2 regions of the Streptomyces sp. NPDC090032 genome follow, and region 2 is predicted to be linked to the other one. Evidence: riboswitches for the same ligand, from Rfam matches in the RefSeq annotation. Region 2 holds a riboswitch; the other holds the start of a gene.
What was found. A riboswitch is a leader RNA that binds a small molecule or an ion and turns the genes downstream of it on or off. The one in region 2 is predicted to bind cyclic di-AMP.

Region 1 (5,995 bases), on a different contig from region 2:
CGCGGCCGACGGCACCGTCGACCCGGCCGAGCGCAGCCGCGTGGCCCAGCTCATCTCCTCGAACGAGGTGCTGCAGAACTTCCCGGCGGACCAGCTCCAGAGCCGCTTCGACGCGAATCTGAACAAGCTGACCGCCGACTTCGCCTTCGGCAAGGTCAGCGTTCTCCAGGAGATCGCCAAGGCGAAGAAGAAGCCCGCCGAGGCGCGCGCGGTCATCCAGATCGGCATCGTCATCGGCGGCGCCGACGGCGACTTCGACAAGACCGAGCAGGCCGTCGTCCGCGAGGCCTGCCTGATGCTCGACCTGCCCCCGCACGAGTTCGACCTGTAAAGGGACATGGAATACACCGAAGGCCCGGAACCAATGGTTCCGGGCCTTCGGCCTTCAGTAGCGGGGACAGGATTTGAACCTGCGACCTCTGGGTTATGAGCCCAGCGAGCTACCGAGCTGCTCCACCCCGCGTCGGTAAACACGACTCTACGCCATTGCGGCGACAGAACGCGAATCGGTTGCCCGGCGTTCCGCGATCCGCCGCCCCGGACCCCTTTCACCCGGTCGGTCCCGCCAGGTCGCCCGTCGCCTGTCCGGGGGGAACTCTGGAGTGGGGCCCGATGACGTGCGCAGACGCGGGACCGACGCGGACGGTGGCGGGAGACGAGTGGTGGGGCAGCGAGGAGGGCACAGACGAGAGACGGAGCAGGGCCTGTCCCGCGCCCGGTTCCTCGTACGTCTGGTACCCGTGCTCCTCGTCGTGATCGGGGCGGTCTACGACTACGTGACGCCGTCGACGTTCACCGGCGTACCCCTGTTCACCGCGGCCCCGCTGGTCGCGGCCCCGTTCTTCTCGCCCCGTGGCACGCTCCTGACCGGCCTCGCGACCGTCGCCGTCGTACTCGGGGTGCATCTCAGATACACCCGCGATTACGACACCGACGCCATCACCGAACTCGTCACGGTCGTCACCGTCGCCGTCCTCGCCTGTGTCATGAACCGCGTCGTGCGGCGGGGCAGCGAGCAGCTCACCTCTGTGCGTCAGATCGCCGAGGCGGCCCAGCGCGCCGTTCTGCCCGAGCCCGCGGAGCGCATCGGCGGCCTCGAGATCGCCGCCCGCTACGAGGCCGCCCAGGCAGGCGCCTTCATCGGCGGCGACCTGTACGCCGTGCAGGACACCCCGCACGGCGTACGGCTCGTCGTGGGCGACGTGCGCGGGAAGGGCATGGGGGCGGTGGCCGCCGTGGCCGTCGTCATCGGTGCCTTCCGGGAGGCGGCCGAGCAGGAGGCGACGCTGGAGGCGGTCGCGCAGCGTCTGGAGCGGGCGCTCGCGCGGGAGGGGATGCGGCGCCACGGCCTGGACGAGACCGAGGGCTTCACCACGGCCGTGCTCGCCGAGATCCCGCACGGCAACGGCCTCGTACGGGTCATCAACCGGGGCCATCCGGAACCCCTGATCCTGGGCGGCGACGGGGCGCTCAAGGTCCTGTCGCCGCCGGAGCCCGCGCTGCCGCTCGGGATGGGCGAGCTCGGCACCTGGCCCGACCGCGCTTCGGAGACGGAGTTCCCGTCCGGGGCGACGCTGCTGCTCTACACCGACGGCCTCTCGGAGGCGCGCGACGCGCAGGGCACGTTCTACGACCCGGCGGCGCGGCTCGCCGGGCGGATGTTCTCCGGGCCCGATCCGCTGCTGGCCGCGCTCGCCGCCGAGGTCCGCCGGCACACCGGGGGCGGCACGACGGACGACATGGCTCTGCTCGCCGTGAGACGGCCGTGAAGCGGCTGTGAAGCAGCCGTGACCACCGTCATCACATTACGTAGTCGAACGGCGCCACTGCGCATAACATTTGACAAACCGTCAGATGAATCGCCCGTTCCGACGACCGGTCAACTCGCCCGATTCCGCCCGCTGGTGCCCCGATAAGTCCAGGCCAAAGGCGTTAACGATCAGTCGGAACAGCTTGGAATCGAGCCCTGGTGTCTATTAACGTTCGATAACGCAGCGCGGTCGTCCCAGCCGTCACAAGAGATGGCTCCGTGCGCACGCGCCTAATCCCGCAAGGGAGCCGGGGAACCACCAACTTGGGGTGAATCGGACGTCTTTCCTTGCGGAAGGCGTCGGTAGGAGACCTTCCTGCTCCGAACCCGTCAGCTAACCCGGTAGGCGAGAAGGAAGGAAAGGAGTGCGCCCCAGTGGCGTCCAACCGGCCTGCCCCAGAGTTCTCCTACGCGCCGATCGACGAAGCCTTCGGCTCAGCGGACGAGCAGACCTGGGAGGAGTGGAACCCCACCGAGGAGTCCATTCGCCCCGTACGCGGCAGGCACCGCGTAGCCAAGCAGCGCGGCGGTCTCGCGCGCAGCTCCACCGTTCTCGGCGTCGGCGTGATCGCGGCCGTCGGCGCGGGCGGCATCGCCACCGCGCAGGGCGGCAAGCCCCCCGTACACATCTCGATGCCCGACCTGTCGGCCGTCAAGGACTCCCTGCCCGACGCCAAGTCGCTGCCCGGCGTGGGCGCGCTGATATCCGACGACTCCGACGACTCGTCAGGCACCTCCGCGAGCCCGCTGACCGAAGCCGGCGTCAGCACCGCGGACGCCGCGCAGGGCACGACCGCCGGTGAGGCCCTGCGCGCCCGCATCATGCAGCAGGCCGAGCAGCAGCAGGACCAGGCCGCCCAGGCCGAGGCCGCGGCCGCCGAGCAGGCCGCCGCGAAGAAGGCCGCCGACGACGCCGCCAAGGAGCGGGACGCCGCCACCGCCAAGGCCGCCGCCGAGAAGAAGGAGGCGGAGGAGGCCGCGAAGAAGAAGGCCGAGGCCGAGCGCCTCGCCAAGCTCGCCAAGAGCTTCACGCTGCCGGTCTCCTCGTACACGATCACCGGTACGTTCGGTCAGCCCGGTTCGATGTGGTCCTCCGGCTATCACACGGGTCTCGACTTCGCCGCTCCGACGGGTACGCCGCTGAAGGCGATCCACTCCGGCACCGTCAAGGAGGCCGGCTGGGCGGGCGCGTACGGCTACCGCACCGTCCTGGAGCTGCCGGACGGCACCGAGCTCTGGTACTGCCACCAGTCGTCCCTCAACGTCAGCGCCGGCCAGAAGGTGACCAGCGGCGATGTCATCGGCCGCGTCGGCGCCACCGGCAACGTGACCGGGCCGCACCTCCACCTGGAGGTCCACCCGGGCGGCCAGGCGACCGGGGTCGACCCCGCTCCGTGGCTGCGCTCCAACGGTCTGACGATCTGAGGCTCGCGCCCTCCGAACCCCGGCGGTCCTGACGGCAACCCCCCGACGTCAGGACTGCCGGTCCGGCGTGACCGGAATATCTTGATCCACATCGGTGTTGTGACTCGTCATGACTTCTCTTCGCAAGCTCGGCTCGTCAGACCTCGAGGTGTTCCCGCTCTCCCTCGGCGGCAATGTGTTCGGCTGGACCGCCGACGAGGCGCAGTCCCTCGCCGTGCTCGACGCGTACACCGCCGCCGGCGGCAACTTCGTCGACACGGCCGACGCGTATTCGGCGTGGGTTCCGGGCAACAAGGGCGGCGAGTCCGAGACCGTCATCGGCAAGTGGCTGGCCGCGCGCGGCAACCGCTCCGATGTCGTCATCGCCACCAAGGTCGGCGCCCACCCCGACTTCAAGGGCCTGTCCGCGCACACCATCAAGTCCGCCGCCGACGAGTCCCTGCGCCGCCTCGGCACCGACTACATCGACCTCTACTACACGCACTTCGACGACCCGTCCGTGCCGGTCGAGGAGATCATCACCGCCCTCGACGAGCTGGTGACGTCGGGCAAGGTGCGCGCCATCGCCGCGTCGAACCTGACCCCGGAGCGGCTCCAGGAGTCCCTGGACTTCTCCGACCGCGAGGGCCTCGCCCGCTACGCGGCGCTCCAGCCGCACTACAACCTCGTCTCGCGTGACACCTACGAGGGCAGGCTCCAGGAGGTCGCCTCGCGGGGCGGTCTCGCGGCCGTCCCGTACTACGCCCTGGCGTCCGGGTTCCTGACGGGCAAGTACCGGCCGGGCACCGAGGTCGACAGCGTGCGGGCCGAGGGCGCCGCCAAGCACCTGCAGACCGAGCGTGGCCTGCGCGTCCTCAAGGCCCTGGACGAGGTGGCGCAGGCGCACGGCGCCGAGGTCGCGACCGTCGCCCTCGCCTGGCTCGCGTCCCGCCCCACGGTGGCCGCCCCGATCGCGTCCGCGCGCACCGTGGAGCAGCTGCCGGCGCTGGTGGCCGTGGCCGAACTGGAGCTGACGGACGCGGAGCTCTCGAAGCTCACCGAGGCGTCCGCCTGACCCGGACGTGGGCCCTGCAGGCGTCCTCAGTGGCGGTACGGGGGCCCTGCGGGCGTTCTCAGTAGCGGTACGGGTTGGGCGCGTTGTGCGAGTTGTGCGCGGGGAACGGGGCTGCCGGCCCCGCGTACACCGGGCCCGCGTACATCGGCGGCACCCACATGGGGGGTGCGGTGGCGCGGGACGCGTAGGCGAGGGCGGGGCGGGCCGCGTGGCGCCGCGCCCACATCTCGTCGAGCAGCTTCCGCTCCCGTACGACATAGTCCGCGCCGGCCCGGCCGCGCCGCCCGCGGTGGCGCAGGAGCGCGAGTGAGGTCGCGTACTGCTGGTACTGGGCGACGACCCTGGCCGTCTCCTTGCCGCCGTGGTGCTGCGCGAACTCGCGGGCCAGACGGCGGGCGCGCATCGAGCCGAGGGCGAACGGCTCGTCCTGGCCGACCCAGCCGGCCGCCGCGTACGCGGGCAGCTCGGAGCGCACCGTGCGCAGTTCGCGCTGGCGGGTCCCGATCGCGAGCCAGGTCAGCAGGCCGAACGCGGGCATCATGAACAGCGCGTAGACCCCGAAGAAGCCGAACCGGCCGAACGCCGACGAGCCGTTCCACGTGGCGTGCATGCCCATCGCGAGCAGCAGCCCGGCGAGGGGCAGGAACACGCGCCGCACCGGGCCGCGGTCGGGCGCCGTCCAGGCCGCGAGGCCGAAGCCGATACCGGTGCACACCGTGAACAAGGGGTGCGCGAACGGCGACATGACGATGCGTACGAAGAAGGTGGCGACGGTCACCGAGGCGATGCCGCTGCCGCTGTTGAGCTGGTCGGTGCCGAAGGCGTTGCCCAGATAGAGGATGTTCTCGGTGAACGCGAAGCCGGTGGCGGTGACCCCGGCGATCACCATGCCGTCGACGATCCCGGTGAAGTCCCTTCTGCGGAACAGGAAGATGAGCAGGACCGCGCAGGCCTTCGCGGACTCCTCGACGATGGGCGCTATGACCGTCGCGCCGAGGGTGTCGGCGTTCGAGGGGTCGGCCGAGTTGGTGGCGATCCAGTGCGTCGCGAAGCTGTTGGCGACGATCGCGATGAGCGCGGCGGCGCAGGCGCCCCAGGCGAAGGCGAACAGCAGGTTCCGCCAGGGTCCGGGCGCGACCCGGTCCAGCCAGCGGAACGCGGCTATCAGCAGCGGGACGGGCAGGACCGCGAGGCAGATCCCGACCAGGAACCCCTTGGTGCCGGTCTGTTCCCGCACGAGGGCGAGGATCACCAGGCCGGAGAGCGTCAGGAGCGAGACGAGCGCCCAGGCGTGCACGGCCTTCCGCTCCCACCAGCGCGGATGCCGCAGTGTGCCGGGCCCGGGAGCGCCTGCTCCGGGCTGCGCGTACGGAAACGCGTTCGGATACGAGGGATAGGTCGCCACAGCGTCGACCCTAACGAGCGATGGGCTCGGCCGCGACGGTGTCTGTCAGTCCGCGGCGGCGGCCGGTGCGTGCTCGGCGCGCAGGAAGAGCAGGTCGTGGACCACATGGCCCTTGTCCAGGCCCTGTCCCTCGAAGCGTGTGAGGGGGCGGAACGCGGGCCGGGGCGCGTACCCGCCGTCGGCCTGCGTGTTCTCGTAGTCCGGGTGTTCGGTCAGGACTTCGAGCATCTGCTCGGCGTACGGCTCCCAGTCGGTCGCGCAGTGCACGAGGGCGCCGGGCTTGAGGGGGACCTTGGCGAGG
Region 2 (11,795 bases):
TATCAGACGGTCGTGGACGTCGCGGACGCGGCGGGCCCGGCCTGCAAGTGCAGTTGCCCGAGCCGGAAGTTCCCGTGCAAGCACGCGCTCGGGCTGCTCCTCCTGTGGGCGGGGGCGGAGGGCTCGGTGCCGGACGCGCAGGCGCTCCCGGACTGGGCGGAGCAGTGGGCGCAAGGACGCAGGAAGCGTGCCGAGGCCAAGCGGGAGGCGGATGCGGGCGGGGCCGCCGCCGCTGACCCCGAGGCCGCGCGCCGCAGGGCCGAGCGCCGCGCCGAGCGGGTCACGGCGGGCGCGAGCGAGCTGGAGCAGCGGCTCACGGACCTGCTGCGGGGCGGCCTCGCCTCGGCCGAGCAGGCCGGGTACGGGATGTGGGAGGAGACCGCGGCGCGCATGGTGGACGCTCAGGCGCCCGGACTGGCCGCGCGGGTCAGGGAGTTGGGGTCGATCCCCTCGTCCGGTCCCGGCTGGCCGGTGCGGCTCCTGGAGGAATGCGCGCTGCTGCACCTCCTCGACCGCGGCTGGCTGCGCCGCGACCTGCTCCCCGCCGGACTCGCGGCGACGGTCCGCTCCCGCGTCGGACTGCCCGCGCCGGCGGACGGACGGCCCACCCGGGACCGGTGGCTGGTCCTGGCGCAGTACGACTCGGCGGACAGCCGGCTCACCACGCGCCGGACATGGCTGTACGGGACGGAGTCCGGCCACACGGCGCTCCTCCTCTCCTACGGTGCAGCGGGCCGCGCCCCGGCGCTCTCGCTGCCGGTCGGTCTCGCGCTGGACGCCGAGCTCTCCGCGCACGCGGGCGACGGTCAGCTCCGCGCCGACCTGGGCGAACAGTTCACAGCGCCCGCCCCAAGTGCCGTACGGCCCAAGGGGGCAGGCGTGGCGGAGGCGGCGGGGCTGTACGGCGATGCGCTGAGCCGCGACCCGTGGCTGGAGTCGTGGCCGGTGACGCTGAGCCGGGTCATACCCACCCCGGACCAGGCGAGCGGCGGGTGGCAACTGGCGGATGCAGCGGATGACTTGGAGCAGCCGCCGCCGGAACAGCCGCCCTCGAGGAGGCTTACCCCCGAGCGGCTGGCGCTCCCGATCACGCCGAGGGCGGCGTCGGGCGCCGGGCTGTGGCGGCTGGCCGCGCTGTCCGGCGGTGCCCCGGTCACCGTCTTCGGCGAATGCGGCCACCTGGGCTTCACCCCTCTCACGGCCTGGCCCGAAGGCCCGGGAGAGGCGGTGGCGCTGTGCTGACGAGCCGGACGACGCAGACACGAGAGACGACCAGGCGGACCCAAAAGCTGGAGAGGAGCGACACATGAACGGAGCTTCGACCGCGACGGCCACCACGAGCACGACGGCCACCGGTGACCCATGGGAAGAGCTGGTCACGGCCGCCCTGCTCGGAACGGACCGGCGGACGCCACCGGGCCACGCGCCCGGCACCGACGCACCCGCCGCGCTGCTCGACGCGGCCGCCGTGCAGACCGTACGGCGGCGGGCGGGGCTGCGGCCGGCACCGGCTGCCGCGCCGCCGGCACGGGCGGCGGACGACCCGCGGCCCCCGCTCCCGGCCCTCGCGCGACGCAGACTCGCGATGCTGCTCACCGACCGCCCCGGCCCCGGCGGCGGCCGCCGCGGAACAGCCCCCGACCTGATGGAACTGCTGCCCCAGTGGCTGGCCGGGGCCAACGAACAGGGGTACGCGGCGCCCGCGGATCTCCTGCCCGCACTCCTCGACGCGGCCCGCGGGCGTACCGATCTGCGGCCGCAGGCCCTCACGTTCGCCGGCCCGCGCGCACTGTGGCTGGCCCGGCTGAACCCGGACTGGAAGTTCGCGCTGCGCTCCACCCCCGGCGGCGGCACAGCGCTCCCGGCGCCCGAGGACGCGGACGACGTTCAACGCCTGTGGGAAGAGGGCCTGTTCGCCGAGCGGGTCGCGCTCCTGGCCACGGTGCGCGCACACAGCCCGGCCGCGGCGCGCGAACTGCTCGCGACCACATGGTCCGCGGAGCGGGCCGAGGACCGGCTGATGTTCCTCGACTCGCTGCGGTCGGGGCTCGCCGACGCCGACGAGCCGTTCCTGGAACAGGCGTTGTCCGACCGCAGCCGCAACGTCCGGGCCACGGCCGCCGAGCTGCTCTCCGCACTCCCCGGCTCGGCGCTCGCTGCCCGCATGGCGTCACGCGCGGCCTCCTGCGTCGCGGTCGACCGCACCCAGGGCGCGGCGACGATCACCGTCGAGGCACCGCACGAGTGCGACGCGGGCATGGAGCGGGACGGCGTCGCCGCCAAGCCTCCGACGGGCCGGGGTGAACGGTCCTGGTGGCTGGGCCAGTTGGTCGAGGCGACACCGCTCGACTGCTGGACCGCGCGCTTCGGGGGGCGCGCACCGGAGGAGATCGTCGCGCTGCCGGTGGCCGACGACTGGCAGGGCGAACTGCACGCCGCCTGGTGCCGGGCCGCGGTGCGCCAGAGAGACGCCGTATGGTCGCGCGCGCTCCTGGGCGCCCCCGCGTCACCGGACGCCGGAGGCCCCGGCGCCGTATCGCTGTCCGAGCGGGCGAAGCTCCTCGGCGCGCTGCCCGGCGGTGAGCGCGCCGAGTGGGTCGCTGGTTTCATCGCGACACACGGTCTGTCCGAGGCGTTCCAGTTGCTCGGGGTCTGCGCCCAGCCGTGGGCCGGGCCACTCGGGCGGGCGGTGGTCGACGCGCTGAACATCGCGCGGGACGCGGGCAGTTACCCCTGGAGCTTCAGCGGCGTCATGGGCCTGGCCGAACGCTGCCTGGACCCCGCCGAGGCGGCCAGGCTCGAAGGCCTCACCGCCACCCCGGACGAACCGGAGGACGCGGCCCCCGGCGCCGGCGGCTACTGGTCGGAAGCATTCCAGCGCCTGGTCAGCACGTTGCGCCTGCGTCAGGCGATGCGGGACGAGTTGAGAGGGGCGTCAGCGTGATGAGGACCCGTTGAGGGCCGGTGAGGGCCCGTTCTCCCCCGGGAAGCACCGGGACGGCACCCGGGAGAGGACTCGGGAGGGATCAGGCCCCGGCAGGCTGGCGAACGTTCGCGTTGACCCAGTCCACGATCGACGCCGTCGTCGCGCCCGGGGTGAAGATCTCCGCGACGCCCTTCTCCTTGAGCGGAGCGATGTCGGCCTCGGGGATGATCCCGCCGCCGAACACCTTGATGTCCGCGGCGTCGCGCTCCCCGAGGAGCTCGATGACGCGGGCGAAGAGAGTGTTGTGCGCCCCGGAAAGGATCGAGAGACCGATCGCGTCGGCGTCCTCCTGGATCGCCGTGTCGACGATCTGCTCCGGCGTCTGGTGCAGGCCGGTGTAGATGACCTCCATACCGGCATCGCGCAGCGCCCGCGCGATCACCTTGGCCCCACGATCGTGACCGTCGAGCCCCGGCTTGGCGACCACCACGCGGATCGGACCGGCTGCCACACCCATCACTGCCTCCATGAAGCGACTTCCACCCGATACCTGACCTGATGCGTACCCGGGGAGTGAACGAACGTTATCTACAGCATCCCGCAAGCGGCCGTTTCACGGTGCGGAGCGAGGGGGAAATCACACGTTGGGACACGTTCGCTGCGCGCCACAGCCGCCGCAGGCGGTTCAGAAGCCGCATACGGGGGCCGTCGGCGCAAGGGGAGCCGCAAAGAGACAGTCGCACCACACCGCCGCGGGCCGCGCGGCGGGCGGCACGGCGCATCGGCGCCGCGGTACGTACGGGATTTCCGTGACGCACCGCGACGATTACGCAGGGGAACCAAATGGTCACCGCCCGCGTACGACGCGCATCGTCGGCCACCTCGGCGCATGCTTCCCATGAGGGCACACGGGAGACAGAGCCGTTTTCCCGGGTGCCGACGGGAGGTCGGCCATGAAGGTCACAGGGATCCTGCCTTTTCGCCCGCTCTGTCAGCTGATTCCCGCCAGGTTGGTGTTCCCCGCCAGGCTGGCCGGAGTCTCCGTCTCTCTGCTGAAGGCGACCGCACTCGAGGTCGCGATCCTCGCCGGACATGTCCTCCTCTACCCCTCCGGCATCACCCAGGAGCGCCGGGACGCCCCCGCGCTGCCTCCGCTCGCCTACGCCCCCACACCGGAGGGCGTGAACGAGGGGGGCGAGGACGCCTCGCACCTGACTCAGAGCGCCGCCCTGCCGGGGCCCGGGGCCGAAAACGCCCACACCGACCGCAGCGCCCGGCTGCCGGCCGCACAGAGCAAGCCGCCGGTCCTCCTCATGCACGGCTTCATCGACAACCGCTCCGTCTTCGTCCTGCTGCGCCGCTCGCTCGCCCAGCACGGCAGGCACCACGTGGAGTCACTCAACTATTCGCCGCTGACCTACGACATCCGCACCGCCGCCGCGCTGCTCGCCCGCCACGTCGAGGAGATCTGCGAGCGCACGGGCCACGACCGGGTGGACATCGTGGGGCACAGCCTCGGCGGACTCATCGCCCGCTACTACGTGCAGCGCCTGGGCGGCGATCTGCGCGTACGCACCCTCGTGTCGCTCGGCACCCCGCACAGCGGGACCACGATCGCGCCTCTGCTGGACGCACACCCGATCGTCCGGCAGATGCGCCCCGGCTCGACCGTCATCGAGGAGCTGTCCCGGCCCGCTCCCGGCTGCCGCACCCACTTCGTGAGTTTCTGGAGCGACCTCGACCAGATCATGGTTCCGCTGGAGACGGCCTGCATCGACCACCCCGACCTGATCGCGCAGAACGTCCGCGTCACCGGCGTCGGGCACCTCGCGCTCCCCGTCCACCCGGCGGTCGCCGCCGGCATCCGGCAGGCGCTCGACGCCGTGGAAACGGAAGGAACGCGCGCCACCGACTCGGTAAGCGGTCTGACAGTGGCCTGACCGCGACCTGACCCTGGCCTGATCCTGCCTCCGGATCGGTCTCCGAACTGGCCAAACGTCGAACGATTCTCGAACGCAGAGCCAAAGCTCTGCCCACAGTCCGCCGAAAGACGGCCGAATGCCCGTTTCCTGCGAGCGGGAAACCTGCCGAAGATTGTCGAGCCCGCGTACCGCCGGGTACAGTCACCGCACTGCTCTGGCAGCCCCTGTTGTCGAGGCGAAAGAGAAGTTGGTGAACGACCGTCACCCGTCGGGGACTCAGACCTCCCCGGCCCCGGCTCAGGACGCCGACTACGCGCCCTACGCTCCGTATGACCAGCAGAGCGCGCAGTACGGCGACTACACCGGTTACGACGGCCACGCCACGGGCGGTTTCGCGGCCGACCCGCTCTTCGGCGACCTTCCCGGCGCGCAGAGCACCGGCTCGTACGACAGCAGTCAGTGGGCGACCGGCGCGCACCAGACGCTGACGGGGCAGGAACCCCAGCACCACGACCCGTACGCGGCACAGCAGCACGCCTCCGCGTACGGCACCGGCAGTTACGACACCACCGCCGCCTGGGGGACCGCCGCTCACGAGCAACTCGGCGGTATTCCGGCCCAGTCCGGACCGGACCATTCCGGCCAGTGGGACAACAGCGCGTGGGCCGACCAGACCGGGCAGTGGGACGCGAGTGCCTTCGGGGCGCAGGCGCAGGGATTCACCACGCAGGACGCGTTCGCCACGCAGACCTTCCAGGCACCGGCGGCCTTCGAGACCGGGACGTACGGGACCGGGACCTTCGACGCGCAGGGCTTCGAGACCCAGACGTTCGAGGCCCAGGCCTATGAGACCCAGACGTTCGAGGCCCAGCCCTTCGCAACACAGACCTTCGAAGCGCAGACCTTCGACACCGGCGCGTACGACGCCACCGCGTGGAACTCCGCGGGCACCGAAGGCGACGACAGCGACCTCGACGCCCGTCACGACTACGGGCAACCCGACGCCGCCGAGCCCGAGTTGAGCCACAACGACGGGCACACCGACGGCCTCAGCGACGTTCACCACGACAGCTACGGCGACGGCCTGGACGACGTCGAGGAGATCGTCGCCCGCGACGAGCGGCCCGCGCCGGTCACCCCGGCCCAGCGCGCACGCTCCCGCCGCCGCTCCCCCGCCAAGCGCTCCGCGCTGCTCACCGTCGCGGTGCCCTCGGCGTGCGTGATGGGTGTCGCGGGTGTGGCCGCGGCCTCCGTCGGCGGCATCGGCGGCGATGACAGCAAGGACACGACGGCGGCCTCCGCGCCCGACGCGACCGCCGTGAAGCCCTCCGTCGCCAACAACAAGCTCGACACCCAGCTCGCGGACCTCTCCGCGGACGCGGGTGACTTCGCCGACCGGGCGAGCCGCACCCAGGAACGTATCGACCTCAGGGCCAAGCAGCAGGCCGAGCGGAAGCAGGCGGCGGAGGAAGCGGCGCGCAAGGAGCGGCTGCGGCCCAAGTTCGTCCTCCCGGTCAAGCAGCACGGACTGAGCGCGTACTACGGGCAGGCGGGTATCAACTGGATGTCCGTGCACACCGGCATCGACTTCCCCGTCTCGTACGGGACGCCGGTGATGGCCGCGACCGACGGCACCATCCGTACGCAGTGGAACAGCGCGTACGGGAACATGGCGATCCTGACGGCGAAGGACGGCACGGAGACCTGGTACTGCCACCTCTCCAGCCACGCCGTGATGAGCGGACCGGTCAAGGCCGGCGACCTCATCGCGCACTCCGGGAACTCCGGCAACTCCACCGGTCCGCACCTGCACTTCGAGGTGCGTCCCGGCGGCGGCTCGGCCGTCGACCCGCTCCCGTGGCTGCGCAGCCACGGGCTCGACCCGACGTAGGGCCGAGCCCCGGCAGCAGTCCTCCGGCCCCCTACAACTTCTCCACCGGCGCGTACCGCAGCAGCAGGCGCTTCGGCTTGGGCTCGCCGAAGTCGACCGTCGCCTCCGCGTTCGTCCCCGTGCCCTTGACTCCGACGACCGTGCCGAGGCCGAACTGATCGTGCGTGACCCGGTCCCCCACGGACAGCGCAACGACCGGCTTCTCGGTCGCGCGGCGCGTGGCGAACGCCGGTGTCGAGCGCGAGCGCGACGACGAGAGCGACGCGGCGATCCCGCTCGCCGGTCCCGCCGACTTGGCGGGCGCCATGGCGCCGGTCCGCTTCCACTCCAGATGCGCGTCCGGGATCTCCTCCAGGAAGCGTGACGGCGGGTTGTACGAGGGCTGGCCCCAGGCGCTGCGCAGCGTGGAGCGGGTCAGATACAGCCGCTCACGCGCGCGTGTGATGCCGACGTAGGCGAGGCGGCGCTCCTCCTCCAGCTCCTTGACCTGGCCGAGGGAGCGCATGTGCGGGAACACGCCGTCCTCCATGCCGGTCAGGAAGACGACCGGGAATTCGAGGCCCTTGGCGGTGTGCAGCGTCATCAGCGTGATGACGCCGGAGCCGTCGTCCTCCTCGTCCGGGATCTGGTCGGAGTCGGCGACGAGCGCGACCCGCTCCAGGAACTCGGACAGCGTGCCGACGCTCGCCTCGCCCTCGGCCGCGCCCTCGGTGGCGCCGTCCGCCGTCGCACTCTCCTGCTCGAACTCCAGGGCCACGGCGGCGAGTTCCTGAAGGTTCTCGATGCGCGTCTCGTCCTGCGGGTCCGTCGACGACTGCAACTCGGCGAGGTAGCCGGTCCGTTCGAGCACGGCCTCCAGGACCGTGGCCGGGCCCGCGCCCGACTCGACGATCGTGCGGAGGTCCTCCATCAGCGTGTTGAACCGCTTCACCGCGTTCGTCGAGCGGGCCGCCATGCCGTACGCCTCGTCGACCCGGCGCAGCGCCTGCGGGAAGGAGATCTTCTCGCGCTGGGAGAGCGCGTCGATCATCGCTTCGGCGCGGTCGCCGATGCCCCGCTTCGGCACGTTGAGAATGCGGCGCAGGGGGACGGAGTCCTCGGGGTTGGCGAGCACCCGCAGATAGGCCAGGACGTCCCTGACCTCCTTGCGCTCGTAGAAGCGGACTCCGCCGACGACCTTGTAGGGCAGGCCGACGCGGATGAAGATCTCCTCGAAGACACGGGACTGCGCGTTCGTCCGGTAGAAGACGGCGACATCGCCGGCCTTCGCGTCGCGCGCGTCCGTGAGCCGGTCGATCTCGTCGGCGACGAACTGCGCCTCGTCGTGCTCGGTGTCCGCGACGTAGCCCGTGATCTGCGCGCCCGCGCCCGCGTTCGTCCACAGGTTCTTGGGGCGGCGGGATTCGTTGCGCTCGATGACCGCGTTGGCCGCGGAGAGGATGGTCTGCGTCGAGCGGTAGTTCTGCTCGAGCAGGATCGTCGTCGCGTCCGGGTAGTCCTCCTCGAACTGGAGGATGTTACGGATGGTGGCTCCGCGGAACGCGTAGATCGACTGGTCCGCGTCACCCACCACGCACAGCTCGGCGGGCGGGAGGTCGTCCGCGCGGGGCGGCTCGTCCTCCGCGCGACCGCTGTCGGCCGAGCCCACCAGCTCTCTGACCAGCGCGTACTGCGCGTGGTTCGTGTCCTGGTACTCGTCGACCAGGACATGGCGGAAGCGGCGGCGGTAGTGCTCGGCGACGTCCGGGAAGGCGCGCAGGAGGTGCACCGTCGTCATGATCAGGTCGTCGAAGTCCAGCGCGTTCGCCTCGCGGAGGCGGGACTGGTACATCGCGTAGGCCTGGGCGAGGGTCTTCTCGAAGCCGTCGGCGGCCTGGCCCGCGAAGTCCTCCTCGTCGATCAGCTCGTTCTTCAGGTTCGAGATCTTGGCGCTGAAGGACTTCGGCGGGAACTTCTTCGGGTCCAGATCGAGGTCCCGGCAGACCAGGGCCATGAGGCGCTTGGAGTCGGCGGCGTCGTAGATCGAGAACGACGACGTGAAGCCGAGCTTCTTCGACTCGCGGCGCAGGATGCGCACGCAGGCGCTGTGGAACGTCGACACCCACATCGCGTTCGCCCGCGGGCCGACCAGGGACTCGACGCGCTCCTTCATCTCGCCCGCGGCCTTGTTCGTGAACGTGATCGCGAGGATCTGGCCGGGGTGCACACCGCGCTCACCGAGGAGGTACGCGATGCGGTGCGTGAGCACGCGGGTCTTGCCGGAACCCGCGCCCGCCACGATGAGCAGCGGGGAGCCGCCGTGGACGACGGCCGCCTTCTGGTTCGTGTTCAGCCCGTCGAGGAGCGCCGCCGGGTCGAGCGCCGGGCGTGGGGCGCCGTCCCGGTAGTACGCGTCCCTGGCCGGGGGCACGTCGAACTTCCCGTCGAACAGGTCGTCCGGAACGTCCTCCGGAGCCGTGTCGTCCTCGGGCGGCGGCGGGGCATGTTCCTCACTGGCCTTCGAAGCCGTGAGGTCCGCCAGGAAGCTGTCGTCAAAGAGGCTGCTCATCGCTCTACGAGTCTAGGCCGCCCCACTGACACCCACGGCCGCCCCGGAAACTTCGCCCGACTTCGCGGACCCGGCCACCTCTCGTAGTGCGCGAATCACGCTCCGTAAGGGTTACCGGAGGTCACGAACAAGATTGCCGAAGGTCACGAAAATGTATCGGGCATATCGAACATCAACCTTCACAGCAGCCACACGAGTTGGCTAGCGTGCTCCGCGGGCCGCCCGTCCCTCCGTCGGCAACCACGCCGCGAACGGGTCGCCCCCGCTGAGTTCAGTACGCCGAGAGGCATGGAACCGGGGACCCACGACCTTTGGGGTGAATCGGCCGACGACCCGTCAGGGACGGCCGTAGGGCAGCCTTCCGAATATCCGCCCGAACCCGACAGCTAACCCGGTAGGCGGTCATGGGAAGGAGACGCGCCCCTTGGCGTCGCACCGCAAGCCGCGCACCAGGACAGCCGGTCCCCGCACGGCCCCCGTCGTCGGCATCACCACGGCGGCCCTCACCTCCATCGCCCTGCTCTCGCAGAGCGCGAACGCCGCCCCGTCCGCGCCCGCGAAGCCGAGCCTGGAAGAGGTCCAGAAGAAGGTCGACACCCTCTACCACCAGGCGGGCGTCGCCACGGAGAAGTACAACGCGGCCAAGGAGCGCACCGCCAAGCAGCAAAAGCACGTCGGTGACCTGCTCGACGACGTCGCACAGCGCACCGAGAAGCTCAACAAGGCCCGCCAGGAGCTCGGCACCTTCGCCGCGGCCCAGTACCGCACGGGCGCCGTCTCCGACACCGCGACGCTGCTTCTCGCCGACGACGCGCAGGACTACTTCGACCAGGACCAGCTGATGAGCCGGCTCACGAGCCGCCAGAAGAAGGCCGTCGACGACTACCAGACCGAGCAGGCCGCCACGACGAAGAAGCGCACGGAGGCGGCCAAGAGCCTTGAGACGCTCACCACTTCGCAGGCCACGCTCAGGAGCACGAAGAGGGACGTCCAGCAGAAGCTCGGCGACGCCCGCGAACTCCTGTCGAAGTTGACCGCCGAGGAGAAGGCGCGGCTCGCGGCGATCGAGAAGAAGAAGCAGGAGGCCGCCAGGAAGAAGGCGGAGGAGCTGGCGCGTCAGCAGGCCGAGGCGGAGGCCAAGCGCAAGGCGGCCGAGGAGACGCAGCAGAAGGAGAACCCCGGCACCGGTTCGGACACGGGTACGGGTACGGGTACGGGCTCCGGAAGCACCGGCAGCGGCTACGCCGCCAAGGCCGCGAAGGTCATCGCCTTCGCCGAGTCCCAGGAGGGCAAGCCGTACGTGTGGGGCGCCACCGGCCCGGACTCGTACGACTGCTCGGGCCTCACGCAGGCCGCGTGGAAGGCGGCCGGCATCTCACTGCCGCGCACGACCTGGGACCAGGTCAAGGTCGGCACGACCGTCACCACGGCCAACGCGCAACCCGGCGACCTGGTCTTCTTCTACGACGACATCAGCCACGTCGGCATCTACATCGGCGACGGCAAGATGATCCACGCCCCGAAGCCGGGCGCGAACGTCCGCGTCGAGTCGATCTACTACATGCCGATACACAGCGTGGTGCGTCCGGCCTGACCGCCTTCGTGGGGTTACGTTCGGGCGGTGCGCGGCCCGAACGCAACCCCACGCCCCGGACCCTCCTGGTCCCAGCTCCCGCCGGCAGCCGGCGCCGCCGTCATGGCCACCGGCATCATCTCGGTCGGCCTGCGACTGACCGGTTATCCGGTGCTGTCCGGCATCATGCTGGTGCTCGCCGCCGCCCTCTGGCTGCTCCTCGCGGCGGACTTCGCGAAACGGCTGGTGCGGGAGCGCGACCGCTGGCAGTCCGAGGCGGACACCCCGCCCGCGCTCACCGCGGTCGCGGCGACGGCCGTCCTCGGCACCCGGATCTCCCTGTTCGGATGGCAGACCCTGGCCGAGGCGCTCCTCGCCCTGTCCGTGGTCGTCTGGCCGGTGCTGATGATCAACGTCGTACGGCACTGGAAGCCGCGGATGCCGGGAGGCGTGTTCCTCGGCTGCGTCGCGACACAGGGCCTCGTCGTCCTCGCGGCGACGCTCGCGCCCGCGGTCGGGGCGCACTGGCTCGCGTTCACGGGAATGGTGCTCTTCTGGGGCGGGCTCGTCCTGTACTGCTTCGCGCTGCTCCGCTTCGACCTGCGCGAGGTGGCCTCCGGCGCCGGGGACCAGTGGGTCGCGGGAGGCGCGCTCGCCATCTCCGCGCTCGCGGCGTCGAAGCTCGTCGCGACGGGTCTGTGGAACGAGGACGACACGGACGTCCTGCGCACCGTGAGCTTTCTGCTGCTCGCGCTGGACGTGACCTGGTACGTCGTGCTGGTGCTGGCGGAGGTGCGGTGGCCCCGGCCGCGTTACGACATCCGGCGGTGGTCGACGGTCTTCCCGATGGGAATGACAGCGGCGGCGGCACTGTCCGTGGGCGCCGCCGCCGATGTGACCTGGCTCAAGGGGCCGGGGCAGGTGCTGGTGTGGGT

Region 1: linked by a shared signal. The riboswitch ahead of ACIPWY_RS15375 (M23 family metallopeptidase) and the one ahead of ACIPWY_RS28520 (NlpC/P60 family protein) in region 2 are both predicted to bind cyclic di-AMP.

Annotation. Positions count from the first base shown of each region.
Region 1 covers NZ_JBIVFF010000005.1:569,683-575,677, forward strand. Annotated here, with positions in the region: gene ACIPWY_RS15360 (tellurite resistance TerB family protein) at 1-331, shown strand, start outside; tRNA gene ACIPWY_RS15365 (tRNA-Met) at 390-463, opposite strand; gene ACIPWY_RS15370 (PP2C family protein-serine/threonine phosphatase) at 663-1,769, shown strand; cyclic di-AMP (ydaO/yuaA leader) riboswitch at 2,029-2,174, shown strand; gene ACIPWY_RS15375 (M23 family metallopeptidase) at 2,186-3,235, shown strand; gene ACIPWY_RS15380 (aldo/keto reductase) at 3,345-4,289, shown strand; gene ACIPWY_RS15385 (PrsW family intramembrane metalloprotease) at 4,348-5,694, opposite strand; gene trmB (tRNA (guanosine(46)-N7)-methyltransferase TrmB) at 5,740-5,995, opposite strand, start outside.
Region 2 covers NZ_JBIVFF010000012.1:141,876-153,670, forward strand. Annotated here, with positions in the region: gene ACIPWY_RS28490 (SWIM zinc finger family protein) at 1-1,242, shown strand, start outside; gene ACIPWY_RS28495 (DUF5691 domain-containing protein) at 1,307-2,944, shown strand; gene ACIPWY_RS28500 (cobalamin B12-binding domain-containing protein) at 3,027-3,443, opposite strand; gene ACIPWY_RS28505 (alpha/beta fold hydrolase) at 3,880-4,866, shown strand; gene ACIPWY_RS28510 (M23 family metallopeptidase) at 5,099-6,739, shown strand; gene pcrA (DNA helicase PcrA) at 6,771-9,287, opposite strand; cyclic di-AMP (ydaO/yuaA leader) riboswitch at 9,541-9,703, shown strand; gene ACIPWY_RS28520 (NlpC/P60 family protein) at 9,712-10,881, shown strand; gene ACIPWY_RS28525 (tellurite resistance/C4-dicarboxylate transporter family protein) at 10,984-11,795, shown strand, end outside.